DNA from 4 places in the Streptomyces sp. NPDC057900 genome. Region 2 is predicted to be linked to each of the others. Evidence: riboswitches for the same ligand, from Rfam matches in the RefSeq annotation. Region 2 holds a riboswitch; each other region holds the start of a gene.

What was found. A riboswitch is a leader RNA that binds a small molecule or an ion and turns the genes downstream of it on or off. The one in region 2 is predicted to bind cyclic di-AMP.
Positions count from the first base shown of each region.
Region 1: it holds a riboswitch for cyclic di-AMP, as region 2 does, so the genes downstream of both, ACFVQ0_RS27830 (M23 family metallopeptidase) here and ACFVQ0_RS23715 (C40 family peptidase) in region 2, are expected to answer to the same signal.
Region 3: it holds a riboswitch for cyclic di-AMP, as region 2 does, so the genes downstream of both, ACFVQ0_RS24425 (transglycosylase SLT domain-containing protein) here and ACFVQ0_RS23715 (C40 family peptidase) in region 2, are expected to answer to the same signal.
Region 4: it holds a riboswitch for cyclic di-AMP, as region 2 does, so the genes downstream of both, ACFVQ0_RS17405 (M23 family metallopeptidase) here and ACFVQ0_RS23715 (C40 family peptidase) in region 2, are expected to answer to the same signal.

Region 1 is NZ_JBHVOI010000009.1:108,437-115,752, forward strand. It holds gene ACFVQ0_RS27815 (DNA topoisomerase (ATP-hydrolyzing) subunit A) at 1-1,553, opposite strand, end outside; gene ACFVQ0_RS27820 (M16 family metallopeptidase) at 1,857-3,230, shown strand; gene ACFVQ0_RS27825 (M16 family metallopeptidase) at 3,257-4,639, shown strand; cyclic di-AMP (ydaO/yuaA leader) riboswitch at 4,851-5,018, shown strand; gene ACFVQ0_RS27830 (M23 family metallopeptidase) at 5,032-5,832, shown strand; gene ACFVQ0_RS27835 (GntR family transcriptional regulator) at 6,029-6,739, shown strand; gene ACFVQ0_RS27840 (HPr family phosphocarrier protein) at 6,963-7,244, opposite strand.
Region 2 is NZ_JBHVOI010000006.1:203,761-211,076, forward strand. It holds gene bioB (biotin synthase BioB) at 1-890, opposite strand, end outside; gene ACFVQ0_RS23685 (8-amino-7-oxononanoate synthase) at 1,033-2,175, shown strand; gene ACFVQ0_RS23690 (DUF397 domain-containing protein) at 2,224-2,436, opposite strand; gene ACFVQ0_RS23695 (helix-turn-helix domain-containing protein) at 2,462-3,322, opposite strand; gene ACFVQ0_RS23700 (ATP-binding protein) at 3,542-3,973, shown strand; gene ACFVQ0_RS23705 (LysR family transcriptional regulator) at 3,993-4,910, opposite strand; gene ACFVQ0_RS23710 (LysE family translocator) at 4,983-5,636, shown strand; gene ACFVQ0_RS23715 (C40 family peptidase) at 5,671-6,144, opposite strand; cyclic di-AMP (ydaO/yuaA leader) riboswitch at 6,148-6,320, opposite strand; gene ACFVQ0_RS23720 (hypothetical protein) at 6,650-6,958, opposite strand; gene ACFVQ0_RS23725 (ATP-dependent Clp protease proteolytic subunit) at 6,966-7,316, opposite strand, start outside.
Region 3 is NZ_JBHVOI010000006.1:390,162-397,477, reverse strand. It holds gene ACFVQ0_RS24440 (GMC oxidoreductase) at 1-1,360, shown strand, start outside; gene ACFVQ0_RS24435 (carboxymuconolactone decarboxylase family protein) at 1,477-1,956, opposite strand; gene ACFVQ0_RS24430 (dihydrodipicolinate reductase) at 1,953-3,032, opposite strand; gene ACFVQ0_RS24425 (transglycosylase SLT domain-containing protein) at 3,208-4,122, opposite strand; cyclic di-AMP (ydaO/yuaA leader) riboswitch at 4,126-4,314, opposite strand; gene ACFVQ0_RS24420 (alpha/beta fold hydrolase) at 4,756-5,571, shown strand; gene ACFVQ0_RS24415 (FABP family protein) at 5,659-6,216, opposite strand; gene ACFVQ0_RS24410 (epoxide hydrolase) at 6,495-7,316, opposite strand, start outside.
Region 4 is NZ_JBHVOI010000003.1:708,896-716,211, reverse strand. It holds gene ACFVQ0_RS17415 (PrsW family glutamic-type intramembrane protease) at 1-1,245, shown strand, start outside; gene ACFVQ0_RS17410 (aldo/keto reductase) at 1,269-2,213, opposite strand; gene ACFVQ0_RS17405 (M23 family metallopeptidase) at 2,374-3,585, opposite strand; cyclic di-AMP (ydaO/yuaA leader) riboswitch at 3,597-3,750, opposite strand; gene ACFVQ0_RS17400 (PP2C family protein-serine/threonine phosphatase) at 4,060-5,223, opposite strand; tRNA gene ACFVQ0_RS17395 (tRNA-Met) at 5,406-5,479, opposite strand; gene ACFVQ0_RS17390 (hypothetical protein) at 5,789-6,157, shown strand; gene ACFVQ0_RS17385 (SHOCT domain-containing protein) at 6,280-6,690, shown strand; gene ACFVQ0_RS17380 (serine hydrolase domain-containing protein) at 6,779-7,316, opposite strand, start outside.

The sequences.
Region 1 (7,316 bases), on a different contig from region 2:
CACGGGTCGTCCGCGACCTCCAGCGGAACCGCGGCGATCTGCGAACCGGCCGACTCCAGCAGCACCGTACGCCGGTCGGTGCCGAACTTCTTGGCGACCGCCGCCAGTTCCGCGGAGACCAGCTTGCGCAGTTCGGGGTCCGATTCGAGGATCGCGGTCAGCTCGTCGATCTCGGCGTTGAGCCGGTCCTGCTCGCTCTCCAGCTCGACCCGGTCGAACCGGGTGAGCCGGCGCAGCGGGGTGTCCAGGATGTACTGCGTCTGGACCTCGCTCAGTGAGAACCGCTCGATGAGCCGGTCCTTGGCCTGCGCCGAATTGTCGCTGGACCGGATGAGCCGGATGACCTCGTCGATGTCGATCAGCGCGACGAGGAGGCCCTCGACCAGGTGCAGCCGGTTGCGGCGCTTGGTCCGGCGGAACTCGCTGCGCCGGCGCACCACGTCGAAGCGGTGGTCGAGGTAGACCTCCAGGAGCTCCTTGAGACCCAGGGTGAGCGGCTGCCCGTCGACCAGCGCCACGTTGTTGATGCCGAAGGACTCCTCCATCGGCGTCAGCTTGTAGAGCTGCTCAAGCACGGCCTCCGGCACGAAGCCGTTCTTCACCTCGATGACCAGGCGCAGTCCGTGCGCGCGGTCGGTGAGGTCCTTGACGTCCGCGATGCCCTGGAGCTTCTTCGCCGAGACCAGGTCCTTGATCTTGGCGATCACCTTCTCCGGACCGACGCTGAAGGGCAGTTCGGTGACGACCAGACCCTTGCGGCGCGCCGTGACGTTCTCCACGGCGACGGTGGCGCGGATCTTGAACGAGCCGCGCCCCTTCGCGTACGCGTCCTTGATGCCGCCGAGGCCCACGATCCGGCCACCGGTCGGCAGGTCGGGACCGGGGACGAACCGCATCAGGGTGTCCAGGTCCGCGCCCGGATGCTTGATCAGGTGGCGGGCGGCGGCGATGACCTCGCCCAGGTTGTGCGGCGGCATATTGGTCGCCATGCCGACCGCGATCCCGGTCGTGCCGTTGACCAGGAGGTTGGGATAGGCGGCCGGCAGGACGACCGGCTCCTGCTCCTGGCCGTCGTAGTTCGACTGGAAGGCGACGGTGTCCTCGTCGATCGACTCCGTCATCAACGACGTCGCGTCGGCCATCCGGCACTCGGTGTACCGCATGGCGGCCGGCGGGTCGTCGTTGCCGAGCGAGCCGAAGTTCCCGTGGCCGTCGACAAGGGGGAGCCGCATGGAGAACGGCTGTGCCATCCGCACCAGCGCGTCGTAGATCGACGCGTCACCGTGCGGGTGCAACTTACCCATGACCTCGCCGACGACGCGGGCGCACTTCACGTAGCCGCGGTCCGGGCGCAGGCCCATCTCGTTCATCTGGTACACGATGCGTCGGTGCACCGGCTTCAAGCCGTCACGGGCGTCCGGCAGGGCCCGTGAGTAGATCACCGAATACGCGTACTCAAGGAAGGAGCCCTGCATTTCGTCGACGACGTCGATGTCGAGGATCTTCTCCTCGAAGTCGTCCGGCGGCGGGGTCTTCGTGCTGCGGCGGGCCATCGCGGCTGCGACTCCTTCACGGATTCTGTTCGGGCAACCTCAGGTTCTGACGCGGACCATTGTGGACCGCCGCACCGACAACTCCGACCTCGACCCGTCCCAAAGGCGGTTCCAGACCCGTCCCGAGGGGGGTTCTCCACCCGTCCCGAGGGGGTCGGGACCCCCTTTTCCGACGGCTTCCGCGTGACTCGCGCATGACTTGCGCATGACGTGCGCGGCACGGGAACTTCGCCAGGTGTCGGTGCGCTTGCTTACAGTGGCAGGTCTCGCACCACATCCAGTATCGCGATCGAAGGGACGTACATGCCCATGGGTCACACGGCCACAGCCCAGGCCGGCTCCGGCGGCTTGACAGCGACCGAGCACCGTCTGGCCAACGGCCTGCGCGTGGTGCTCTCCGAGGACCATCTGACCCCGGTCGCCGCGGTGTGCCTCTGGTACGACGTCGGCTCGCGCCACGAGGTCAAGGGACGCACCGGTCTGGCTCACCTTTTCGAGCACCTGATGTTCCAGGGCTCCGGCCAGGTCAAGGGGAACGGCCACTTCGAGCTGGTCCAGGGCGCCGGCGGCTCGCTCAACGGCACCACCAGCTTCGAGCGGACCAACTACTTCGAGACGATGCCCACGCACCAGCTGGAGCTCGCCCTGTGGCTTGAGGCCGACCGGATGGGCTCGCTGCTCGCCGCGCTCGACGAGGAGTCCATGGAGAACCAGCGGGACGTCGTCAAGAACGAGCGCCGGCAGCGGTACGACAACGTCCCGTACGGCACCGCGTTCGAGCGGCTGACCGCCCTCGCGTACCCGGAGGGCCACCCGTACCACCACACCCCGATCGGGTCCATGGCGGACCTGGACGCGGCGACCCTCGATGACGCGCGTGCCTTCTTCCGTACGAACTACGCGCCCAACAACGCGGTGCTCTCGGTCGTCGGCGACATCGACCCCGAGCAGACGCTCGCCTGGATCGAGAAGTACTTCGGCACCATCCCGTCGCACGACGGCAAGCAGCCCCCGAGGGACGGCTCGCTGCCCGAGGTCATGGGCGGTGAGCTGCGCGAGGAGGTCCACGAGGAGGTCCCGGCGCGCGCGCTGATGGCCGCCTACCGGCTGCCGCACGACGGCACCCGGGAGTGCGACGCCGCGGATCTCGCGCTGACCGTGCTGGGCGGCGGGGAGTCGTCCCGGCTGCACAACCGCCTGGTCCGTCGCGACCGGACGGCCGTCGCGGCCGGATTCGGGCTGCTGCGGCTGGCCGGCGCGCCCTCGCTCGGCTGGCTGGACGTCAAGACGTCCGGCGGCGTCGAGGTGGCGCAGATCGAGGCCGCGGTCGACGAGGAGCTCGCCCGGTTCGCCGAGGAGGGCCCCTCGCCCGAGGAGATGGAGCGCGCCCAGGCCCAGTTGGAGCGCGAGTGGCTGGACCGGCTCGGTACGGTCGCGGGCCGCGCCGACGAACTGTGCCGGTTCGCCGTGCTGTTCGGTGACCCGCAGCTCGCCCTGAGCGCGGTGCACCGGGTGCTCGACGTCACCGCGGAGGAGGTCCGGGCGGCCGCCAGGGCCCAGCTGCGGCCCGACAACCGGGCGGTGCTGGTCTACGAGCCGGTCGAGCCCGCGGAGCCCGCAGACGAGGCGGGGACCGCCGCCGACGACACCGACGCGCACGAAGGGGCGGACAAGTGAGCGACGCTGCCGTGACTGGAGTTTCGATGGAGTACCACCCGCAGCCCGCCCCCGGCACGGCCAGGCCCTGGGCCTTCCCCGCGCCCGAGCGCGGTGCCCTGCCCAACGGCCTCACGGTGCTGCGCTGCCACCGCCCCGGCCAGCAGGTCGTCGCCGTCGAGGTCTTCCTCGAAGCCCCGCTCGACGCCGAACCCGAGGGGCTGGACGGGGTGGCCACGATCATGTCGCGCGCCCTGTCGGAGGGCACCGACAAGCACAGCGCGGAGGAGTTCGCCGCCGAGCTGGAGCGGTGCGGCGCCACCCTGGACGCCCACGCCGACCACCCCGGCGTCCGGGTCTCCCTTGAGGTCCCCGCCTCCCGGCTGGCCAAGGCGCTCGGCCTGGTCGCGGAGGCCCTGCGGGCACCGGCCTTCGCCGACAGCGAGATCGAGCGGCTGGTGAACAACCGGCTCGACGAGATCCCGCACGAGCAGGCGAACCCGGCCCGGCGCGCGGCCAAGCAGCTCTCCAAGGAGCTCTTCCCGGCCACGGCCCGGATGTCGCGCCCGCGCCAGGGCACCGAGAAGACCGTCGAGCGGATCGACTCCGCGGCCGTGCGCGCCTTCTACGACGCCCACGTCCGCCCGTCCACCGCGACCGCCGTGGTCGTCGGCGACCTCACCGGCATTGACCTGGACGCCCTGCTCTCCGACTCTCTGGGCGACTGGTCGGGCAACACCGCCGCGCCCCGTCCGGTCCCGCCGATCACCGCCGACGACACCGGCCGGGTGGTCATCGTGGACCGTCCCGGAGCGGTGCAGACCCAGCTGCTGATCGGCCGGATCGGCGCCGACCGGCACGACAGCGTCTGGCCGGCCCAGGTGCTCGGCACGTACTGCCTGGGCGGCACGCTGACCTCCCGGCTCGACCGGGTGCTGCGTGAGGAGAAGGGTTACACCTACGGCGTGCGCGCCTTCGCCCAGGTGCTGCGCTCCTCGGCCCGGGACTCCGCCTCCGGGGCGACCGGCGCCGCGATGCTCGCCATCAGCGGCTCGGTGGACACGGAGTCCACCGGACCGGCGCTGGAAGACCTGTGGAAGGTGCTGCGGACGCTGGCCGCTGAGGGCCTGACGGACGCCGAGCGCGAGACGGCCGTGCAGAACCTCGTGGGCGTGGCACCGCTGAAGTTCGAGACGGCCGCCTCCGTCGCGGGCACCCTCGCGGACCAGGTCGAACAGCACCTCGCGGACGACTACCAGGCACAGCTGTACGCGCGCCTGGCGGAGACCGGCACGGTGGAGGCTACGGCGGCCGTGGTCAACGCCTTCCCGGAGGACCGGCTGGTCACGGTCCTCGTCGGGGACGCCGCACAGATCAAGGAGCCCGTCACGGCTCTCGGCATCGGAGAGGTCTCGGTCGTCACCGGCTGACCTGTTACTGCCCCCGACAGCGGGGCGGGGACGAGGCCCTGGCGGGTCGTCTGCCGCCAGGGCCTCGCCTTTTGTCCGTTTTGGTGGAGAGGTTGCCTGTCTGCCCTGTGGGATGCGCTACAAAACGGCCTGTCCGTTTGGTGCGGGGAAGTGCCCCCGCTTAGCGTCGGCGCGGCTGTCCGTCACTCGTATGCCGCATCCGCGACGTACCGGGCAGCCATCGCCGAGTCCCCGTCAGGCGCGAGCCCGGGGAGCCGGGGACCCACGCAGTCCCTGGGGTGAATCGGATGCCCATGCCTCGTGCGAGGCCGGCGCATCCGTAGGAGACCTTCCTGCTCCGAACCCGTCAGCTAACCCGGTAGGCGAGAAGGAAGGAAAGGACCAGCCACTTCATGGCGTTCACCCGTGCCACCGGGAAGCACCGTGCCCCGTGCCGTATGACGCGCCGCGGCGCGAAGGCCGTCGGCATCGCGACCCTGGCGACCACCGGGGTCATCGGCTCGCTGGCCTCCCCGGCGCTCGCCGCGGACACCGAGGCCACCGCCACCGACACCGGCCTCTCCCAGATCATCGCCATCGAGGGCGACCTGGCCGACCGGATCGACGCCCAGGCGGACGCGCAGCGGCAGCAGGCCGACGCCGCCGCCAAGGCGAAGGCCAAGGCCGCCGTCGACGCGAAGAAGAAGGCAGAGGCGAAGGCCGAGAAGGCCAAGGCCGCCGCCAAGGCCAAGAAGGCCCGCGAGAGCGAGGCGCGTGCCGCCCGCTCCGCCGAGCGCGCCCGGCTGGGCACCTTCCAGCTGCCCGTCGCGGGTTCCTACGTGAGCACCGGCTACAAGTCCAGCGGCTCCCTGTGGTCCTCCGGCAGCCACTCCGGCATCGACTTCCACGCCGCGTCCGGCAGCTCCGTCGTCGCCGTCGGCGCCGGTACGGTCGTCGAGGCCGGCTGGGGCGGCGCGTACGGCAACAACATCGTGCTCCGGATGACGGACGGCACGTACACCCAGTACGGCCACCTCTCCTCGATCGCCGTGTCCGTCGGCCAGAGCGTCGGCCAGGGGCAGCGGATCGGCCTCTCCGGTGCCACCGGCAACGCCACCGGACCGCACCTCCACTTCGAGGCCCGCACCACCCCGTCGTACGGCTCCGACATGGACCCGGTCGCGTATCTGCGCGCCCACGGCGTCACCGTCTGACCGACGCGAAGCACCTCACTGAAGGCCCCGGCGACGCGCCGGGGCCTTCAGCCGTACCCGCGTCCGTACCCGCTCCGCGACCAAAAGATATTCATGAATTTCCACCCGGCATCGGAAATGCGTCCGCATTGCAATAGAGTCACGGGACAGGCGTCGATCGGCCGCGTTTCGCGGGGATTAAGGCGGAGGTTCGGACATGCGCATTCCGGCGCATTCGGTATGCACGGCAATCCGTGACGACATCGTCTCCGGTGTCTTCGAGCGCGGCAGCCGACTCACCGAGGAAGTGCTCGCACGCCGTTACGGGGTTTCCCGCGTCCCGGTGCGTGAAGCGCTGCGCACCCTGGAGTCCGAGGGCTTCGTGGTCACCCGCAGGCACGCCGGGGCCTGCGTCGCCGAGCCCGACGAGCAGGAGGCGGCGGACCTGCTTGAGGTCCGGATGCTGCTGGAGCCGCTCGGCGCGGCCCGTGCCGCCCAGCGCCGCACCGACGCCCACCTCAAGGTGTTGCGCGGCCTGGTCAGGCTGGGCCAGGAGCGGGCCCGCCGGGGCGAGGGCGAGGACCTGCGCTCACTGGGCGGCTGGTTCCACGAGACCCTCGCCCAGGCCTCCGGAAGCCCCGGCCTGATCGCACTGCTCACCCAGCTCCGGCACAAGATCGCCTGGATGTACGCGGTCGACCCGCCGGCCCGCCCCGCCGATTCCTGGGCCGAGTACGGCGCCATCGTGGACGCCGTGGCGCGCGGCGACGCGGAACGGGCGAGGGCGCTCGCCGCCCAGCACGCCGAGCGGGCCACCGCCGCGCACCGGCTGCGCCGGCCGGGCCGCCCCGCCGCCCCGGCCGTTCCCCGGGCCGGCCGGGTGAGGACTTCGCAACATGCCGTAAACACCCAGGGCGGCCGTCATTAACAATTACGCCGTATACAAGAAGCAGCTATTCGCCGAGGCATTCCCGGTGCTGTCCATTTTGTTGTTCCGCGCGCCGTCCTGAATTATTCCGGGCGGCCGGACCGTACGGGTCGCTATGGCGGGTCGCTGTGCACGGTATTCTCGCGCAACGCGAAAGCCGCGGCTCCCGGTCGGGGGTGCCGCGGCTCTTGCGCAGGAATTCCGGGCGGTCGTGACCGCTGGATCAGACGGTCTCCGGGAGCTCGTCGAGCCCCTCGGCGACCAGCTTGGACAGACGGTCCAGAGCGGCATCGGCGTTGTCGGCCTCGGACGCGAGAATGATCTCCTCGCCGCCCTGGGCGCCGAGCCCGAGCACCGCGAGCATGGACGCGGCGTTCACCGGGTTGCCGTCGGCCTTGGCGATGGTCACGGGGACGCCGGAGGCCGTGGCGGCACGGACGAAGATGGATGCGGGGCGGGCGTGCAGGCCCTCGGCCCAACCGACGTTGACGCGGCGCTCAGCCATGGTTCTGCCCTTCACGAATCAATGGTTGTCTAGACCAGTCTCTCATGCAGTGCGCGATGCTCCGGCCGACCC
Region 2 (7,316 bases):
AGGAAGATCGAGTTGACCAGGTGCAGGGCGAGCGGCTGCATCGAACGCAGATGCACCTCACGCCCGCCGGCGAGCCGTACCTCGACATCCGGGCAGACGAAGCGCACCATCGCCAGGATCCGCAGGCAGCGCTGCGGAGTCAGGTTCCACTCCTTGGCGAGCGGGGTCCCCTCGAACGGGATCAGGAAGTTGACCGGCACCGAGTCGGGGTCGAGCTCGCGCAGCGCGAAGACGACATCGACCAGATCGGCGTCGCTCTCGCCCATTCCGGCGATCAGCCCCGAACAGGCGGAGAGCCCGGCCGCCTGCGCCTGGTGCACCGTCTCCACCCGGTCGGCGTAGGTGTGGGTGGTCGTGATCGCCCCGTACGTCCCCTCGGACGTGTTCAGGTTGTGGTTGTACGCGTCGGCCCCCGCGGAGCGCAGCCGGCCGGCCTGGCCGTCGGAGAGCAGGCCGAGGCAGGCACAGACCTCGACGCCCTCATTCTGTTCCTTGATCGCCTCGATGGTCTGCGAGACCCGGTCGACGTCCCGGTCGGTCGGGCCCCGGCCGCTGGCCACCAGGCAGACCCGCTTGGCACCGCCCGCCACCCCGGCGGCGGCCGCCTTGGACGCCTCATCGGGCTTCAGCCAGGTGTACTTGAGGATCTCGGCCTTGGAGCCCAGCCGCTGCGAGCAGTACGAGCAGTCCTCCGGGCAGAGCCCCGACTTCAGATTGACCAGATAGTTGAGCTTCACGCGCCGCCCGAACCACTGACGGCGTACCTTTCCGGCCGCGGCCACCACGTCGAGCAGATCGTCGTCCGGGGTGGCCAGTACGGCGAGCGCTTCTTCACGGGTCGGCAGCTCGCGCCGCAGCCCCTTCTCCGCCAGCGTGTTCAGGAGGTCCATGGCGATGATCCTGACGCACGGCACGCCTCCGAGCCAAGGAAGAACCGGACAACAGAGAGCCCTCAGGGTGTGTGCATGGCCACACCCTGTCCGGCTTCGCCCCCGGTTAAGGTCTGTGAGTTGCCTACAAAAGGGACTGCCCATGCCCTTCGCCCCGTTCGACTGGACAGACGACGAGGCCCGCCGCCGCGCGGACGCCGGACTGGTCCGGACGCTCCGGCCCCGGCCCGCGGAATCGGAACTGCTGGACCTCGCCAGCAACGACTACCTCGGGCTGACCAGACACCCGGAAGTGACCGGGGCGGCGGCGGACGCCGCCCGCCGCTGGGGTGCGGGAGCCACCGGATCGCGCCTGGTGACCGGTTCCACCGCGCTGCACGCCGAGCTCGAACAGGAACTGGCCGACTTCTGCGGTTTCGAGGCGGCCCTCGTCCTGTCCTCCGGCTACGCGGCCAACCTCGCCGCGCTCACCGCCCTCACCGGCCGGGGCTCCCTGATCGTGTCGGACGCGGGCAACCACGCCTCGATCGTCGACGGCTGCCGGCTCTCCAGGGCCGAGACCGCCGTCGTGCCGCACTCCGATCCCGACGCGGTGCGCAAGACCCTGCACGCGCACGACGGCAGGGCGCTGGTGGTCACCGACTCGGTCTTCTCCGTCGACGGCGACGCCGCGCCGCTGGGCGCCCTGGCCCAGGCCTGCCGCGAAGAGAACGCCGCGCTGCTCGTCGACGACGCGCACGGTCTGGGGGTCCTCGGAGCGGGCGGGCGCGGCGCGCTCGCGGCCGCGGGCCTGGCGGGCGCGGAGGGCATCGTGGCCACCCTGACCCTCTCCAAGTCGCTGGGCAGCCAGGGCGGCGCGGTTCTCGGCCCCGCCCGCGTCATCGACCACCTGGTCAACACCGCCCGCACGTTCATCTTCGACACCGGGCTCGCCCCGGCCGCCGTCGGCGCCGCGCTCGGCAGCCTGCGGCTGCTGCGCCGCGAACCGGAACGTGCGGGCCGGGCCCGTACGGTCGCCACCGCGCTGTACGACCGGCTGACCTCGGCCGGTCTGACCGCCGTACGCCCGGACGCGGCCGTGGTCTCGGTGCGGGCGCCCTCGGCCGACGCGGCGGTCCGCTGGGCGGCGGACTGCCGCGCCGCCGGAATGGCGGTGGGGTGCTTCCGGCCGCCCTCGGTACCGGACGGCATCTCCCGGCTGCGGCTGACCGCACGCGCCGATCTGACGGTCGAGCAGATCGCGACCGCGGTCACGATCGTGCGGCGGACCGCTCCGGGCGCCTGAGACGACACCCGCGTCGTCCGGCGCCCTCGACCGGTCCGCCGCGTCGCGTCAGCGGACCGGGACACTCCTTGGGCTCAGACCGGCGACGAAGGAGGTCCAGGCCTCGGCCGAGAACCGCAGCGGTGGCCTGGACACATCCTTGGAGTCGCGCACGGCCAGCCGTCCGCCGCCGAACGGCGCGGCTTCCACGCAGTTGTTCATTCCCGTGCTGCGGCTGCTGCGCCGCCACCGTAACGCGTGCTGTGCGAGGCAATCCGACATGACGCCCCCCTCGGGCAGTCCGTAGTTACTGACCGCCGCGGTCGATCGTGGCGATCAGGTCCAACGAGTGCTCCGGCGACAGCGCGTGCGCCTGCAGAGTGCGGAAGGCCGAGCTGTACGCCTCAAGGTCTTCTTTCCGCTCCAGATAGAGGCTACTCGTCAAGTGGTCAAGAACGACCACATCCAGATCAGAAGTGCTCGGAAAAGAGAAGATTACGAAAGGTCCGGTGAGGCCGACGTAGCCGCCGACCGAGAAGGGCAGCAACTGGAGGTCCACATGCGGAAGCCGGGCCAGCCGGATGAGATGGCGGAGCTGCTCCCTCATGACCCGCCGGCCACCCACCGCGCGCCTCAGCACCGCCTCGTCGAGCACCGCGCTCAGCCTCAGCGGCGGATCGCTCCTGAGCACCCCCTGCCGGGCGAGCCGCACCTCGACCAGCGAGTCCAACTGGCCGGACGGCAGGCCGTCGAGCGAGGCCCGGGTCACCGCGCGTGCGTAGTCGGCGGTCTGCAACAGGCCCGGCACCACCGAGGTTTCCAGGGTCCGGGCGGTGCGCGCCTGCGACTCCAGACTGATGAAGTCGCGGTACTGGGGCGGAATGAGCCCGCGATAGGCGTGCCACCAGCCCGCCCCGCCACCACCCGCGGAGCCCGCGAGGGTCTCCAGGACCTCCCGCAACTGCCGGTCGTCCACGGCGTACGCGTCCAGCAGCCGGGTGACGTCCGCCGGCCGCACCCCGCTGACGCCCGTCTCGATCCGGCTCACCTTCGACTGGTGCCAGCCGAGCAGTTGCGCCGCCTCCCGGCTGGTGAGGCCCGAGGTGTGGCGCAGACTCCGTAACTCCTCCCCGAGCTTGCGGCGTCGCACCGCAGGGCCGTGCTGCATGTGGTGGCTCCCCTCCCAGTCCCGCCGGCCACTCCGTGCCGAGCGGACAGTGTGCCGCTCCCGCACGGTATCCAGCGAAGAGTTCACCGCTTTGAGCGACAGATATATGCATATCTTGGTGGATCGCCGTCACAGAGGGCAGCATCAGTGGCAATCTGGCGCGAAGCACAGCACGGACCGATCGTGGGTCGGTTCCGGGCGGGAAAGGGGCGGCCGGCCATGGCGGACCAACAAGAGGCGAGTGTCACGCTGCCGAGCGAGCCGGTTTCGGTCTCCGCGGCCCGCAGGTACGTGGCCCGGGTATTGGCCGAATGGGGGCTGTCGGACGGGAGCGACGGCGCCGACACCGTCCGGCTCATCGTCTCCGAGCTGGCCACCAACGCCGTCCAGCACACGTTCGGCCAGTCGCCCACCTTCACCGTGGACCTCCGCCTGGAGCGCGAGGAACAGTTGCACCTCGGGGTGACGGACAGTCACCCGCGCTGGCCCCAGCGGCTGCCCGCCGCCGTTCAGCAGGACAACGGGCGCGGCATGGTGATCATCCGCTCGCTGGCCAAGGAGTACGGCGGCCGGCTGACCGTCACACCCACCGCGGAGGGCGGCAAGACCGTCTGGATCATGCTCCCGTGGAGCGTCCCCGTCCAGAGCTGACCGCGCCCGCGCGCCGGGGTCACTGTGGTGCGGTGGAGCGGCTGAACCCACTGCGCAGCAGGGCCCGCAGGGTCGCCGCCGCGGCGCTCGACCGGTCGCCGCGGTGCACCACGGAGATGGTCCGCCGGAACGCGGCCGGCTCCAGCCTCCGCACCGACAGCGGCGTCGGCGACATCGCCGCGACCATCTCGGGCACCACCGCGATCCCGATGCCCGCGCTGACCAGCGCGCACACCAGCGCATAGCCGGGCGACTCGCAGACCACCGCGGGCAGGGCGCCCGCCTCGGCCAGCGCGTTCTCCACCCCGCGCCGTGGCGGATGCGTGGGCGCGCTGCTGATCAGCGGCCGGCCCGCGAGGTCCGTCACCGGCAGCCGCCCGCTCCCGTCGGCCAGCACCTGGCCCACAGCGGTGATCAGGACCAGCTCCTCGACCAGCAGGGGCTCGGCGCTGACGCCCGAGGGCAGCGGCACCGTGGCGGCCGGTTCGTACGCGTGCGTCAGCGCGAGATCGACCTCGCCGGAGGCCACGGCCGCCACCCCGCCGGGCGGCTCGTAATCCGTGACGAGCAGCTCCACATCCGGATGTGCCCGGCGGAAGGCGCTCAGCACCGGGGGCAGCAGATGGATACCGGCCGTAGTGAAGGTGCCGACCCGCAGCCGCCCGCCGGAGAGCCCGGCCAGCCGGGCCAGCTCGTGGCGCGCCTGGTCCATCTCGTCCAGGACCCGCCGGGCCCGGCCCGCGAGCAGCTCGCCCGCGGCGGTGAGCCGGGCGCCCCGGTGGTGCCGGACCAGCAGCGCGGCACCGGCCTCCCGCTCCAGCTTGGCGAGCTGCTGGGAGAGCGCGGGCGCGGTATAGCCCAGCCGGGCGGCGGCCCGGGTGATCGAACCGGCCTCCGCGACCGCCACCAGCGCCGCCAGCCGTGTCGGGTCGTACATTAAGCGTTCCTTTTGGCAGACCCACAGGATTGCAAGTACATGCTAAAGGCCGTTCGGGTCCAGGGTGGAGCCATGGACGCCCAACTGACCGCCTTCCTCGGAGTCGCCGCCGTCATGGTCGCGCTGCCCGGAGCGGACTTCACCGTCGTCGTACGCAACGCCCTCGCCTCGCGCTCCGCAGGGGTGGCGACCGCGCTCGGCGTGGCCGGGGGCCTGCTCGTGCACACCGCGCTCGCCGTCGCCGGGCTGGCCGCCGTGCTGGTGGCGGTGCCGGTGCTGTTCCGCACGGTTCAGCTCCTGGGCGGGGCGTACGTGCTCTACCTGGGCATCAGCGCGCTGCGTGCGGCCCGGCGCGGCCCCGGGCAGGCGGCGGCCGCCGAAACCGCCACCGGGCGGGACGGTGACGCGCACGCCACGAACGGGACGCGGCGCGCACTGCGCCAGGGCTTCCTGACCAACGCCCTGAACCCCAAGGCGCCGGTGCTCTTCCTCAGCCTGCTTCCGCAGTTCGTCCCGGCCGGGGCCGCCCCGCTGCCCCGTACGCTGCTGCTCGCCGCGATCGTCGTACTGCTCGCACTGATCTGGTTCCCGGCCGTGGCGCTCCTGGTGGACCGGCTGGGCCGGTGGCTGCGCCGGCCGCGCACCGCCCGCGCGATCGAGGGCGGCAGCGGCGCGGCACTCACCGTGCTGGGGGCGGTACTGGTGACCGGCACCCTGGTGCGCTGACGCGGGGCGCGGGTCATGCGGCGGGGCGGTGGCGTCAGCTGACCCGGCCGTAGTAGACGCTCTTCGTCCAGATCTTCTCCAGCCGCACCACGGCACCGGTCTTCGGTGAGTGCCAGATCTTGCCGCTGCCCGCGTAGATACCCACGTGGAAGACGCTGCGGCCGGAGTGGAAGAAGACCAGATCCCCGCGCTGCCGCTTCGAGGCGGAGATGTGCCGGGTCTTGTTGTACTGCTGCTGGGCGGTGCGCGGGAGCTTCTTGCCCGCTTTCATGAACGAATAGAGCGTCAGACCCGAGCAGTCGAAACGGCTGGGGCCGGTGGCGCCCCACCGGTACGGCGATCCCTTCTTCGACGCGGCGATGTTGAGCGCCTTCATCGAATGAGTCGCGGCCTGGGCGTCGGTCACGGCGCCGGGGACGAACAGCGTGCCGCCGACGGCTGCGAGAGTCAGAACCGAGGCCGTGGTGGCTCGGGTGAGGAGAGACGGGACATGAACCTGCGCAGTCATGCGCAACCCTTCGTCAGCCGCCTGTGAAGGATGACCTGTCGGGTTCGGGCTGGCGAAGTCGCCCGGCCGCACGTGGCGGCTTCACCCCGAGGGACGACCGGATCTCCGGTCGGCCCGTTGTGCTCGGGTCCTCCACTCCTGCCGATCCACTCCTGTCGACCAGGCATCCGGACAGCGGCAGGACTCGGCGTCCGCCCGGACCGCCCCGCCGCGGTGGCGGGGGCTTGTCGTCCCAGGGATCTTGACTCACCGAACGCCGGATTTCCGAGGTGAAACAGTGATATGTGAGGCTCATCACGACTGACCCGTTCGGGTGGACAGGGGCCCTTACGGGGGGTTGCCGTACTTCTCCTTCCAGTGCCGTACCAGGGGCGGAACGGGAGATTTCACCCACGACCCACTTCGAAAGCGCAAGTTGGCCTGTCCCTCCTGCGAGGTAACACCTACGCCGAACGAGCGAGATAATTCGGTCCAGCTGTCGGGCGTGTCGGCGCAAGGGAGTTGATCAACTCGGCGGGTCGGGCGGCAGGGTGAGCCGCCCGGCGCGGCGCTCCCCGTCCAGCACCCGTAACGCCCGCGTCAACGTGGCGGAGTGGATCCGGCTTTCACCCCGCTCGTGCATCAACGTGAGCGCGTCCCGCAGGGCCGCGGCGTGCGAGGCGAGCGCCTGTGCGGCGCGCAGCGCCCGGTAGGTGTCGTCGGCGCGGGCCGGGTTGATCCGGCCCAGCTGGTCGACGACTTCCAGGTATCGGTCGACGAACTCGCCCTCCGCGCGGGTCAGGGCGGGCAGCGGCGGGAACTCGGGTGGCCGCATCGCGGGTTCACCTCGCGGCGGGCGGCAACAGGGGCCCGCGGTTCTGCAGGACGTGGTCGATCAGCCCGTAGGCCTTGGCGCCCTCGGCGTCGAGGATGAGGTCGCGCTCGGTGTCGTCGGAGATCCGCTCGGCGGGGCGGCCGGTGTGACGGGCCAGCATGCCCGTCAGCGTCTCGCGCATCCTGGCCAGTTCCCGGGCCTCGATCTCCAGGTCGGACGGCTGTCCCCGCACCGGCTCCGGGAGTTCGGGCTGCTGCAGCACGACCCGCGCGCCGGGCAGCGCGTGCCGCTTGCCGGGAGCTCCCGCGGCCAGCAGGACGGCCGCGCCGGCACTGGCCTGGCCGAGACAGAACGTCTC
Region 3 (7,316 bases), 190 kb from region 2:
CGACGGCAAGATCTTCGCCAACACGACGAGCCCCGACGGACGCTCGTACTGGTTGCGCACCAAGACCAAGCAGCCCCTCAGCAACTTCCTCGGCTTCCCCATCGACCGGTCGATCCCCCGCTACACCGGAATCCTGGACGCGGAGGACTTCAGCGGCATCACGGTCTACCAGGGGCGCGGCGTCGGCGGTGGCTCGCTGGTCAACGGCGGTATGGCCGTCACCCCGAAGCGGGAGAACTTCGGCGCCGTCCTCCCCACGGTCAACGCCGACGAGATGTACTCCACCTACTACCCGCGCGCCAACTCCGGCCTCGGCGTCGGCACCGTGGACCCGGCCTGGTTCGACAGCGTCGACTGCTACAAGTACGCCCGGGTCGGCCGCAAGCAGGCGCAGCGCTCAGGCTTCCCGTTCGTCTTCGTGCCGGACGTGTACGACTGGGACTACATGGAGCAGGAGGCGGCCGGCACCGTACCCAAGTCGGCACTGGCGGGTGAGATCCTCTACGGCAACAACTACGGCAAGAAGTCGCTGCAGAAGACCTACCTCGCCCAGGTCATGGCGACCGGAAACGTCACCATCTCTCCCCTGCACAAGGTGACCTCGGTCTCTCCGGCGTCGGCCGGCGGCTACACCGTCGTCATCGACCAGCTGCGCACCGACGGGAGCACGGAGGCCACCAAGACGGTGACCGCGGACAAGGTGTTCTTCGCGGCCGGCAGCGTCGGCACGAGCAAACTGCTGACCGAGCTGAAGGCGACCGGCAAGCTGCCCGCTCTCAACGACGAGATCGGCAAAAGCTGGGGCGACAACGGCAACGTCATGTGCGGCCGTGCCAACCACCTGTGGGACCCGACCGGGGCGGTCCAGGCGAGCATTCCCTGCGGCGGCATCGACAACTGGGCCGCCGGCGGCGCGTTCGCCGAGGTCGCACCGCTGCCGACCGGGATCGAGACGTTCGCCTCGTTCTACCTGTCGATCACGAAGAACCCGAACCGGGCCCAGTTCTCCTGGAACCCCGCGACGGGCAAGGTCGACCTGAACTGGCAGACCGCGTGGAAGCAGCCGTCCATCGACATGGCCAAGACGATCTTCGACAAGATCAATGCCAAGGAGGGGACGATCTACCGGACGGACCTGTTCGGTGTGTACAAGATCTGGGGCGACCACCTCACCTACCACCCCCTCGGGGGCGCGGTGCTGGACCGGGCCACCGACAACTACGGCCGCCTGCACGGGTATACGGGCCTGTACGTGATCGACGGCGCGCTGATCCCCGGCAACACCAGCGTCAATCCGTTCGTCACCATCACGGCACTCGCCGAACGGAACATCGAGAAGATCATCGCGACCGATCTGTGACACCGGCCCGGTGCGGCAGGCCGGCCGGCCAGGAGGGGATGACGGAGCGGGTCTCCTCCTGGTTACGCCCCGGGCCCGGGGCGCGACGCACGGGCCCGGGGCGTCCGGCGCACGGTTCAGTGGCCGGGCAGCACGCACACGGCGTCGAGACCCAGTACGTGGTTGAGCCGGCCGAACGCCAGCCAGGAGCCGATGCTCATGCTCAGCTCGACGATCTCGCGCTGGCTGTAGTGCGCGGTCATCCGGGTCCAGAACTCCTCGTCCAGGCCGTGGTGGTCCAGGGCGTACCGCTCGGCGTACTCGGCGGCCAGCCGGGTCCGGTCGTCGAAGGCCTCGGTGGTGCGCCACTGGTCGACCGCGTCGGCGAACTGGTCCTCGACCTTCTCGCCGTCCCGTTCGGTGCGCCAGTCCAGGCAGAACAGGCACCCGTTGATCCGGGCGATCCGCAGCCGGGCGGCCTCGAACTCCCGCAGGCCCAGCGTGGTGTGCTCGTACACCGACAGGGAGAAGTTCGCGGCGGCCATCCCGATTCCGGGGACCATGTCGCCCCACACGTATCCGATCGGCTCCTGGCCCTCGGGTATGTCGATGATCATGGCTGCTTCCTTCCGAGTCGGCCGGCTGCGGGGCGCAGGGGGACGTCGAGTGCGTCGTAGAGTCCGGGCTCCGCGTCCACCAGCCAGTCGATGGCGTTCACCAGCCGGCCGACCGCGGTGGCGTTGCCGCCCGCCGAGCGGTTCTCGTCCTCGTCGGTGGCCTCGACGGTGACCTCGATGCGCGGACGGCCCTCGATGATCACGCGGTGGGCACCGGCGCCGTCGGGCGGCGACGGCCAGTCCGGGGCGCAGGAGGGGTGGATGCGGGTGATGTGCTCGATGACGATGCGGGGCTCGCCCCCGACGATGCCCTGCACCTCGAACCGCACCGCGCCCTGGGTGCCCGCCGCGAACTCGCCCATGGTCCGGGTGGTGACCGTCGTCTCCAGTGGCCGCCGGGCCATGGTCTCGCGGATGTCGTCGAGCTCCACGCCCAGGGCCCTGGCCATCAGCCGCAGCTGCCCGCCCCACACCATCGTCGGGACGGAGGCCGCGAGCATCAGCGGCTCGTACTCCATGGGGTGACCCATGCCGATCAGGTCGCGGACCGCGTCGGGCTGGTCGTAGGTGGAGTAGTCGAAGATCTCCTGGCAGCGGATCGCGTCGACCGTGCTGCCGAGTCCGCTGATCATCAGGGGCAGCACGTCGTTGCCCCAGCCGGGGTCGACACCGGAGACGAACAGGGAGCCGCCGCCGTCCGCGACAGCGGCCAGGACCGGGTCGCGCAGCTCGGGCGGGGCGCTCCGCTGGTCGTAGAGGGCGTACAGGGCGGGGGTGACGACCACCGCCCCGGTCCGGACCGCCCTGGTGATGTCGGCGAGCGCCTCGTCGGGGCGGATGTCCCCGGACGCCGCGTACACCACCGCGCCGGGAGCGGTGGCCAGCACCGCGTCGATGTCGTCGGTCGCCGCGACGCCCAGATCGCGGCCGGTCCCGGCGAGGTCGCCCGCGTCGCGGCCCACCTTGCCCGGATCGTGAACAAGCACATGCGCCAGTTTCAGGGCCGGATGGGCCTCGACGGCGCGGATGGCCGCGCGGCCGACATTGCCGGTTCCCCAGACCACCGTGGAAATCATGCGGCGGAGGGTAGCGCGCGGGATGAAAGGTTCATAGTGCCATCGCGCACCCGGTTGCGGGGCGCCCCCGAGCGGGTCCGCGGGGGCCGCACGGCACGCGAAAGGGGCGGGAAGGAGCCGCGTGGCCCTTCCCGCCCCTGCGCCCGGTTCCTCCCTAAGGCGGAGCCGGGGTATGTCAGTAGGCGCCGAAGACGTTGTCGATCGAGCCGTAGGTGGCCGCCGCGTAGTTGCAGGCGGCGGTGATGTTGGCGACCGGGTCGAGGATGTCCATCGACGTACCGGCCACGTGGTAGGCGTCGAAGGTGGGCTGGATCACCTGGAGGAGACCCTTGGAGGGTGTGCCGGCGACGGCGTTCGAGTCCCAGTTGTTCACGATCTGCGGGTTGCCGGAGGACTCGCGGATCACGTTGCGGTAGATGCCGTCGTAGCTGCCCGGGATGCCGTTCTGGGCCATGACGGCGAGCGACTCCTTGATCCAGCCGTCGAGGTCGTCGGTGTACGCCGTCGCGGCCTGCGCGGGAGCGGTGGCCGCGGTCTCGGTGGCGGTGGTCCCGGTGGCGGCGGTCTTCTCCGCGACGGGCGCGACCGTCCGCTCGGAGCGGTCGGCGCGGTCGGTTCCCTCGGACCGGTCGGACGACTGCGCGGCGTCGGTCGCGGGCTTCGATTCGGTGGCGGCCTTCGAATCGGCGGTGGGAGCCGCCTTCGGGGCCACGGCGGCGGACTTGGCGCCGATGGTCAGCTTGAGGCCCGGGTGAATCAGGTCGGGGTTACCGCCGACCGCACTCCGGTTGTCCTGGTAGAGCCGCTCCCAGCCACCGCTGAGGGAATGCCCACGGGCGATCTTGGCAAGCGAATCGCCGGAGACCACGGAATAGACGGTGGACTCCGCCTTGTGGGCCGCAATTCCCTTGGCCGCAAAGGGGGTCGAGGATGCCGACTTTTCCGCGACGGCGGGGTGCGCCGGTGCGGCAGAAGCGGATCCGGCACCGATCAGGGGGAGCGCGAGAACGACTCCGCCCGTACTCACGGCGATGAAGCCGCGGGTCAGGGTGGTGGACTTGAAACGACGGTACTTACCCGTGATGGGCATGGCGTATTTCCTCTCCGCCGCCTGCGAGGTGAGCTGTCGGGTTCGGACTGGAGATGTCCGGCCGCACGTGATGGCGACTTAACCCCAAGCCGCTCCGGATTCCGGACCGGCAGTAAACCTGGGTCCCCCGCTCCTGCCGTACGTGAGTGGGTCGGGTTCCCGGACGGCGGCAGGATTCGGCGTTCCATCCGGATTGACGGTGACCGTAAGCGAAAAACGCCGGACGAAACAAGCCCGGAATTCTTGATCCCAATTGATTCGCAAGATCAATTAAAGGAAATGCTCAGCATCAGACCTGCCGGGGGAAGTCAACTTTCTTGGCACAGCAGGGAACCGAGGCCGGACGCACCGCGTCCGGGGCCGGGAAGGTGACGCTGACCACTGAGCCCGAAAAGGGCGATTTGCCCGGCACCCCGACCTTTGGGCCGTACATAAAGGGGCCCAGGGTGACCATTGATGGCGTTTGCGATTAACCACCCAATAAGGACATTTCACCACCCCCGGCAACCACACCACCCGCGACCTCGTACCCCACAGATGCATCTCCATTGATGCATCGAAATAGATGCACTACGGTGTGGTTCATCGGCCGGCGCTCATGGCGCCGCCCACCACTGCGACCGGGAGAACCCGATGTTCCTCGACACCGATGGCGCCACGCTCCACTACGAGACCCGTGGCTCCGGGCCCCTGCTGCTCGTCTCCCAGAGCGGTGAGGGCGACGCCGACCGCAGCACCGACCTGGTCGACCGGCTCGTGGACCGCTGGACCGTGGTCACCTACGACCGCCGGGGCCTCTCCCGCAGCACGCTCGACGATCCCGGGCAACGCGTCACCATGGCGCAGCACGCCGACGACGTGCACCGGCTGCTGGCCGAACTGACCGATGAGCCCGCCCTGATGCTCGGGTGCAGCATGGGCGCCGCCATCGGGCTGCACCTGGCGCTCGCCCACCCCGAGCAGCTCGGGCTGCTCGTGGCGCACGACCCGGTCGCGCCGTCCCTGCTGCCCACCGGACGGCGCGAGCGGCACGCCGCCGAGCTGGCGCACCTTCAGGATGTCTACCGCGACGGCGGCCTGGCAGCGGCCTTCCCCGAGATCGCCCGGGTCCTCGGCATCGACCCGGCGCGCCAGGAGACCGAACCGGGGCTCACTCCGATGCCGCTCACCCCGCGCCGTGTGGCCAACTTCGGCTTCTTCATCGAGCGCGACTTCACCGCCGTCATCGAATCCGAGCTCGACCGGGAAGCACTGCGGGCGACTCCCGTACGCATCGTGCCCGCGAGCGGCGGCGCCATGGCGTCGTCCGTCTTCGTCGGCCAGTGCGCACAGAGCCTCGCCGAAGTGGTCGGCCGGGAGGTCGTCCCGTTCCCCGGCGGGCACAACGGCAACACCACGCATCCACGGGCGTTCGCCGCCCGGCTGCGGGACGTGCTGTCCGAGGTCTGAGCGGGGTCGGAGCGAGGTCCGAGCGAGGTCCGAGCCGGGGCGCCGTCGGACGGGACGGCGGCCGGCGCCCCCGTGACGGTGAGCGGATCAGTGCGGCCGGCTGCCGCCCTCGCGCCGGAGTCGCGCCGAAAGGTGGTGCTGGAGCGGCCGGCCGACCGCCGCGAGGTCGTGGACGAATTCGAGCGTGCCGTCATCCGTCAGGGTGTAGCGACGGCGGGTGGCCTTGACCTCCTTGGCGGTGGGCGCGAGCGCGACCTGATGGGTGGCGAGGTCGGCCACGCCGTCGGCCGCACGGCCCGTCAGGATCTCCGCGACACCGGTGGGCTGGGTGATCAGCGCCTCCACCCGTCCGTCCGCCTGCATCCGCCACCAGCCGCTCTCCCGTGCGGACGGCCGCAACGGGGCGCCGTCCGCGTCGAGCAGCCAGGCGCGCGCCTCGTAATGGAGGAAGGGCCGCCCGTCGTGACTGAAGGTCACCTGCTGCGCGTACCGGAACTCCTCGGCGAGCGTCGGGTACTCACCGCTCCCCCGCCCGGCCCAGGTGCCCAGGAAACCGCTCAGCGGCGCGAGCAGAGCGTGCGGGGCAGGCGCCGCGTCCGGCCGGAACGCGTCGGGGTACGGGTGCGGCTGGGCGGGTTCGAACATCTTGCGCGCTCCTGGGTCGGGGACGGTGCCGGTGCCGGTTGGCAGCCTAAGGGCTGTCCCGTTGATCCGGCGCCGGGCAGGTACGTCGCGCTGCCGGCGGGGCAATGAGGGGGTCAGCCGCTGGACTCGGCCTCGGGCAGCGGATCACCCCTCCGTCTCCGAGAGCCCCTTCGCTCGCGGGTAGATCCGCCCGGCGGAAGTCCGGCGGGCGGAGAACCTGCCGTAGCCGCATTCGCCGACGGCTTGGCGGGCCGGTGGGGTGGGCGGACCGGCCGCGTTCACCGATGTGCCGCCAGCACTGCCGCGATCCCCTCTCGCAGATCCTTGACGAAATACCCGGGAACCTCCAGCGACGGGAAATGTCCCCCGCTTTCCGGCTCCGACCATCTGACGATCCGCCGGTACCGTTCCCGCGCCCAGGGGCGCGGGCATTTCTCGACGTCGCGGGGATACATGGTGAGTGCTGACGGAACGTCGACCCGAAGTCCGGGGTCCAGCGAGTTGTGGCTTTCGTAGTAGATACGGGCCGCAGAGGCACCGGTTCGCGTCAGCCAGTAAAGGGTGACGTCATCAAGAACGCGGTCGACGGGAATCCTCTCGAACGGGCTGTCCTCGGTATCCGACCATTCCGCGAACTTGTCAAGGATCCAGGCAAGAAGCCCGACCGGTGAATCGACGAGCGAGTAGCCGATGGTCTGCGGCCGGGTCGCCTGCTGTTTCGCGTACGCCGCGCGGTGGCGCCAGAAGTCGGCGGTTTCCTCGGCCCATTCGCGCTCGGTCGCGGTCAGTCCGTCCGTGGTCATTCCGGGCGGCGCCTCCGCGAACGTGGTGTGGATGCCGAGAACGTGTGCCGGGAATCTGCCGCCGAGGACCGTGGTGATATTGCCTCCCCAGTCACCGCCGTGGGCCGCGAACCTGCTGTAGCCGAGCCTTTCCATCAGCTCCACCCATGCGGCCGCGATCTTCTCGGTTCCCCACCCGGTGATGGCCGGCCTCTCGCTGTATCCGAATCCCGGCAGCGAGGGCACCACGACGTGGAACGCCGGTGCGGCCGCGTCTTCCGGATCCGCCAGCTCCTCCACCACATCGGCGAACCGGAC
Region 4 (7,316 bases), on a different contig from region 2:
ACCGCCGACCCGGGCAGCGCGGACACGCTGGGCGCCACCGTCATAGCGCCCGTCGTCGAGGAGAGCGCCAAGGGCGCGGCCGTGCTGCTGCTCTTCCTGTTCCGAAGACGGGACTTCAACGGGATCGTCGACGGCCTGGTCGTCGCCGGATTCGCCGCGACGGGCTTCGCCTTCACCGAGAACATCCTCTACCTGGGCAACGCCTTCGGCGAGGACCAGCAGATGGGCTCGGGGTTCGCCTCCGTGACCGTCGCGACGTTCTTCGTCCGGGCGGTCATGTCGCCGTTCGCGCATCCGCTCTTCACCGTCATGACCGGCATCGGCTTCGGGATCGCCGCGAGCAGCGCACGCCACCGGCGATTCCGCCGTATCGCGCTGCCGCTGCTCGGACTGGTCCTCGCGATGGGCATGCACGCCCTGTGGAACGGCTCCGCGACGTTCGGCCCGTACGGCTTCTACGTGGTGTACGGCGTGTTCATGGTGCCCGCCTTCGGTCTGGTGACCTGGCTGGCGATCTGGTCCCGGCAGCGCGAGCTGCGCACCCTGGCCGTCGAGCTGCCCGCCTACGCCGCGGCCGGCTGGCTCTCCCCCACGGAGCCGCTCGCCCTCTCGTCGATGCGGGCCCGCGGCATGGCCAGGGACACGGCACGGCGGTGGCAGGCGGCGGCAGCGAGGGGCGTCCCGTACAGCCCGTACGGCCACCAGGGCTACGTACCGGCCCCGGTCGCCGCCCACGCCCACGTCAGCTCCCACATCACGGCTCGGGTCAGCGCTCAGGTCAGCGGCGTGGTCAGCGCCCAGGCGAAGGCCGAGGCCAAGGCGCGGGGGAAGGCGGCGGCGCGCGCGGTCGCCGAGTACGAGTCGTTCGCCACGTCACTGGCGTTTCTGCGTCGGCAGGCCCGCCGCGGCACGGCCGGCCCGGATCTGGCCGAGCGCGAGCTGGAGCTGCTGCACCACCTGTGGCAGCGCCGCGAGATCGCCGGACCCGCCCTGGCGTACGCGGCGCAGGCGTCGGGCCGCCTGCGCGCCCGGCACATACGCCCGGCGCACGGGCCGTACGGCACCGGACCCGGCGCCTACCCGGGGTACGCCCCGTACCAGCCGTACGGCAGCCCCGCCCCGCACCCGGGCCCGGCCCCGTACGGTCAACAGCCGTACCCCGCCTACCCGTACGGGCAACAGCAGTACGGCCCGGCGCAGTACGGGCAGCAGCCGTACGGCGGCGGGCCGCAGTCCTCTTCCTAGGCGGACCGGGCCGACCAGGTGGTCTAGGCGGACGCCTCGGTGAGGGCGGTCAGCTCCTGGTCCGTCAGCCGCAGATCGTCGACGGCCAGCAGCGCGGGAAGCTGTTCGACCGTGCGGGCGGAGGCGATCGGTGAGACCACGGTCGGCCGGGAGGCCAGCCAGGCCAGCGCCACCGTGGCGATCTCGGCGTCCCGCTCCCGCGCGATCGTGTCGAGCGCGGTGAGGACCTTCTGGCCGCGCTCCGTCTCCAGGTGCTGGGCGGCGCCACCGGCGCGGGCACTGTCCACGGTCGTACCGGGGCGGTACTTGCCGGTCAGGAATCCGGAGGCGAGGGCGAAGTACGGGACGGCGGCGAGGCCGGCCTCGGCGCTCAGGTCCTGGAGTTCGCCCTCGTAGGTGTCGCGCGAGACGAGGTTGTAGTGCGGCTGGAGCGCCACGTAACGGGCCAGGCCCTCGCGCTCGGAGAAGTCCAGCGAGGCGCGGAGCCGTGCCGGGCTGATGTTGGAGGCGGCGATCTCGCGGACCTTGCCCTCCTTCACCAACTGGTCGAGGGCGGTGATGATCTCCTCGACGGGGACGGTCTCGTCGTCGTGGTGCGTGTAGTACAGGTCGATGTAGTCCGTGCCGAGCCGGCGCAGCGACTCCTCGGCCCCGGCCTTGATGGTGGCGGCGGCGAGCCCCTTGTACTCGGGGTGGGAGCCGACCTTGGTGGCCAGGACGACGTCGGAACGGTTGCCCCGCGCCGCGAACCACTTGCCGATGAGGGTCTCCGACTCGCCGCCCACGTTGCCGGGGATCCAGGAGGTGTACGTGTCGGCCGTGTCGACGAAGTTGCCGCCGCCCGCCGTGTACGCGTCGAGAACGGCGAAGGACTGCGCCTCGTCGGCGGTCCAGCCGAAGACGTTGCCGCCGAGGGAGAGCGTGGAGACCTGGAGGCCGGAGGAACCGAGTTTGCGGAGAGAAGTCATAAAAGGAACAACCCACGGCACCGCACGCGCTATTCCATGGCAGTTACAGCTACAGCTGCACCCGGACTGCACCCGTACATCTGCGCACCTGCGCACTCGGCCGGGACCGGCAGCCCTGACGTCGGGGGGTGAGCGTCAGGACTGCCGGGGATCGGTGGACTCAGACCGTCAGGCCCCGGGCGCGCAGCCACGGCATCGGGTCGATGCCGGTGCCGTCCGGGGTGTGGACCTCAAGGTGGAGGTGGGGGCCGGTCACGTTGCCGGTCGCGCCCACACGTCCGATGGTGTCCCCGGTGGTGACCTGCTGGCCGACGCTGACGCCGATCGAGGACTGGTGGCAGAACCACAGCTCCGTACCGTCCTCAAGCTCCAGGACCGTGCGGTAGCCGTACGCGCCGGACCAGCCGGCGGACTTGATGGTGCCGCTGTGGATGGCCTTGATCGGGGTACCGGTCGGCGCCGCGAAGTCGAGGCCCGTGTGGTAGCCGGAGGACCACATCGAACCGGCTTCACCGAAGGTCGAGGTGATCGTGTACGAGGAGGTGGGGATGGCGTAGCTGGCGGCGAGCTTGGCGAGCCGTACCGCCTCCGCCTTCTTCTTCGCCTCTTCCGCGGCCTTCTTCTTCTCGGCGGCGACCTTGGCCTCAGCGGCGTCCTGCTGCTTCTTCGCCTCTGCGGCGGCCTTCTCCTCGGCGGCCTTCTCCTCGGCCGCCCTGGCCTCGGCGTCGGCGGAGTCCTGCTGCTGCTCGGCCTGCTGGAGGATGCGGGCGCGGAGCGCCTCGCCGGCGTCCGTCGTGCCCTGCTCAGCCTCTGTGGTGGTGATGCCGGCCGTCGTCAGCGGGGCGGCGGCGGCCGCGACCTCGGTCTTCTCCGCCTCGGACTCACCCGAGAACAACGCGCCGACGCCGGGCAGGGACTTGGCCTCGGGAAGTTTGTCCGAGATGGCGTCGGGAAGAGAGATAGACACGGGCGGCTTGCTCTGGGCGGAGGCCATGCCACCCGCGCCGACGGCCGCGATGACGCCGACGCCGAGAACGGTGGAGCTACGGGCGAGGCCGTTGCGCTGCTTGGCGACGCGGTGCTTGCCGCGCACGGGGCGGATGGACTCCTCCGTGGGGTTCCATTCCTCCCACGCCCGGTCGGACCCGGCCTCGTCGGCGCGGAGGCCGCTGCCGAACTCGCTGCCCCGGTCGGTCCCGTAGGCGGTTCCGTAGTCGGCCCCGTGATCGGGTCCGTAGGCCGTCCCGTGGTTGGCGCCGTAGGCGGTTCCGTGGTTGGCGCCGTAAGCGGCACCGGGCCCGGTTCCGAAGTCGTTTCCGTGTTCGGGGGCGAACCGGGAGGGGGCTTCGGGGGCAGGCTTGTTGGACGCCACTGGGGCGCGCTCCTTTCCTTCCTTCTCGCCTACCGGGTTAGCTGACGGGTTCGGAGCAGGAAGGTCTCCTACGGGCTCCTCCGCCTCTCAACGAGACAGAGATGCCCGATTCACCCCATGTAGGTGGTTCCCCGGTTCCCTTGCGGAATTCGGCGCTCGCGCACGGTGCCGCCACTGACGGCGGCTGGGACAACCGCGCTGCGTTATCGAACGTTAATAGACACACGGGCCCGATTCCAAGCCGTTCCAACTGATCGTTCCGATCCTTGGCCTGGACTTTACGGGACACAACCGGGTGGAATCGGGCGAGTTGATCACCCCTCAACCGTTAGCCGTTTTCTGACGTTGCGTCAAATGTTATGCGGAGGGGTTCCTTACGGTTACCCACGGTGGCATCGGCCGCGCCTCTCCCCCACATCCGTCCGTACTCTCCCCCCACATCCGTCCGCACTCTCCCCGCCCGGCCCCTCACCTTCACCCGGCTCCGCCGTCCAGCCCCACGATCTTCACGGTCGTACGCCGGTCCGGCTGCCCCTCGGCCGGGCGCACGACCGCGAGCAGGGCCATGTCGTCGGTCGTCACCCCACCGGTGTGCAGCCGTACGTCATCGGTCAGCGCCGACAGCAGCTCCTCGGGTCCGGGGAAGATCCGTCCGCGCAGCCGCTCCGCGGGGTCGTAGAAGACCCCGTCGGCGTCGCGGGCCTCGGAGAGGCCGTCCGTATAGAGGAGCAGCGTCGACCCGGCGGGCAGCTCCCACTCGTCGGAGCGGTCCGGCCACACGCCCAGGTCCATCCCCAGCGGCAGCGCGGGCAGCGTGGGCCGCAGCTGCTCCAGCGCCCCGTCCGAGTGCAGCAGCAGCGGTTCGGGATGGCCGCGGTTGACGACGCGCACCCGGCCGGAGCCCTGCGGGATCTCCGCCAGCGCGGCGGTGACGAACCCCTCCACCGCGTCGAGCCCGCCGCGCCTGCTCGATTCCCGCGCCAGCGCCCGCTCCAGCCGCTGGGCCACCCCCTCCAGCGACCGCTCCTGCTCGGCGGCCTCCCGGAACGCCCCGATGATCACCGCCACCGCCTCCACCGCGTCCAGCCCCTTGCCGCGCACGTCCCCCACGACCAGCCGGACCCCGTACGGGGTGTCCGTGACCGAGAACAGGTCACCTCCGACGAACTCGTCCGCCTGCGCCGCCTCGTACCGCGCGGCCACGTACAGCCCGCCGATCCGGTCGGACGGCGTCGGCAGCACCGCGCGCATGGCGGTCGCCGCGATGACCCGGGCGGAGGCCAGCTGCTCGTTGCTGCGCCGGACGACTCCGTTGATGTAGACCGCGAGGACCGAGACGGTGAGGACGGTGAGCAGCTCGATGAACGGCACGACCCGGATCAGCGTTCCGCCGTAGAGCCGCAGCGCGGCCACGCAGAGCAGCGCACCAGCCCCGACCCGGATCGTGCCGGCCCGCGAGAAGAACGGTGCGGCGATCAGCGGGGCCGCCGCGAACAGGGGAACGGCGGTGAAGGCGGGCGGAGTGAGGAAGTCGAACAGAAACCCGCCGATGAGCATCGCCCCGGGCAGTACCCGGACGAGCCGGCGGTTCCGGACCTCGTAGGTGCGCCTCCCCCGCCGCTGCTCCCGCTTCCCCACCTCTACCTCTCCTGCCCGGTGCGCTCAGGGCCGCGGACGGTACCGCGCACCACTCCCAGACTTCCCGGAGCACGGTCGCGGAGCGAGTGCTCGACGGCCAATGGGATGACGCGCACGGCGCGGCACGTACGGAAACGAATCAGGCCCGGCACGCGCTATGCGTGCCGGGCCTGATTCTTCAGTAGCGGGGACAGGATTTGAACCTGCGACCTCTGGGTTATGAGCCCAGCGAGCTACCGAGCTGCTCCACCCCGCGTCGGTAAACACAACTCTACGGCATGTTCGACGCACTCATGACCACCCCGCGCTTCCCGGCATCCGACGCGCTCCCCGGCACCCGGCGCGCTTCTCGACACCCGGCGCGGCTGCTCACCGACCGCGCCGGAAACCTCAACGTGGCGAAATCGAGAAGGTATTGCGGGGGACACGTGTTCTGCCGCAAGGTATCTGCTGCATCCCCCGGACCGGTGGGCTGCCCGTGCGAGCGGCCCCGGAGCGCGCGTTTCACCGTGCCCGCAGGGTGCTCCCGGTCTCTCATCGCAGCCTGTCTGGAGGGCCTCCGCCGATGACCGCACCGCTCACTCCCGCCCCTGCCTCCACTTCCTCCCCCGTGGCCACTCCGGTGTCACCGCTGCGCGGTGCCGTCATCAGTGGCGTGATCGGCGGAGTGATCGGGGCGGTGATGAGCGCGGGAGTCAACTACGCGATCATCGGAGTGCCGGACAGCGAATCCGTCAACGCGGTCAACCACGCGGTATCCGGCCTGGTCAGCGGCTTCCTCGCGGGCTTCATCGGGATCCTCGCGCACCACCGCAAGGTCTCCTCGGCCGCACGCGCGGAGGCGACGGCGACGGCGACAGCCGCACCTGCACCCGTACCGGCCCCCTCCCCCTCTCCCTCCCCCTCCCCTTCCGTCTCCGCACCGGAGAGGTAGTCCGCCACGTCACGCCGCCCTTCCCCAGGGATCGCGTGCGGCATCCGCCGCGCGGAGTCCGAATTGCGGTGGTATGAATTATTTCGTATTCACCCATTCGACGCGGCTCCCTGGAGTGGACGATGGACGACTACCCCTTGCTCAACCTCTTCTGGACCATGCTCTGGTTCTTCCTCTGGGTCATGTGGCTGTTCCTCCTCTTCCGCGTGATCATGGACATCTTCCGGAGCCACGACCTGGGTGGCTGGGCCAAGGCCGGCTGGCTGATCCTCGCCCTGGTACTGCCGTATCTGGGCGTCCTGATCTACGTGATCGCCCGCGGCAAGTCCATGGGCGCCCGTGACGCGAAAGAGGCGAAGGAACGGGATGCCGCCTTCAAGGCGTACGTGAGAGACGCCGCGGGAACGGACGCGGGCGGCGGCGCGGCGAAGGGCAACCACGTGGAGGACCTGGCGAAACTGGCCGATCTCAAGGACAAGGGCGCGATCACGGACGAGGAGTACCAGCAGGCGAAGACGAAGCTGCTGGTCTGACCCACCGCGCCGCACGGTGCGGGCGCCGACATCAGTGCCGGCGCCCGCACCGGCGCGTCACATCGTCCGCCGCCGGCCCGGTCCGTTCTCAGGACCCGGTCCGGCACAGCTCCTTCTCCACCAGGGTGCTCATGGCCTGCTGCATGTCCGGGCCGCCGTCACTGGTGACGTACACGACGGCGGTCCGGGTGCCGTCCCGGGTGACGCCGCTCCAGGTGTGATAACCGAGCAGTTCGCCCGGGTGCCCGAAGTAACTGCCGCCGCAGGGCAGCGGGAGCTCGCCCAGGCCTAGCCCGTACCGGACACCCAGTTCGGGCGCGTCCACGGTAGTCGTCATCTCGTCGAGCTGCGCCGGCGCCAGCAGACGGCCGCCGAGCAGTGCGGCGTAGAACCGGTTCAGGTCGTGAGTGGTGCTGATGACCGAACCGGAGCCGACGCCCATGCTCGGATTGAGCACCGTGACATCGGTGCTGGTGCCGGTGCCGTACGAGGCGTAGCTGCGGGCGCGCGGTCCCGGGATGAAGGGGGACAGACCGGGCGTACTGGTGCCCTTGAGGCCCAGCGGACGGATGATGCGGTTGTTCAGCTCGTGTGCCCAGCTGTGGCCCGTCACCTCACGGATGATC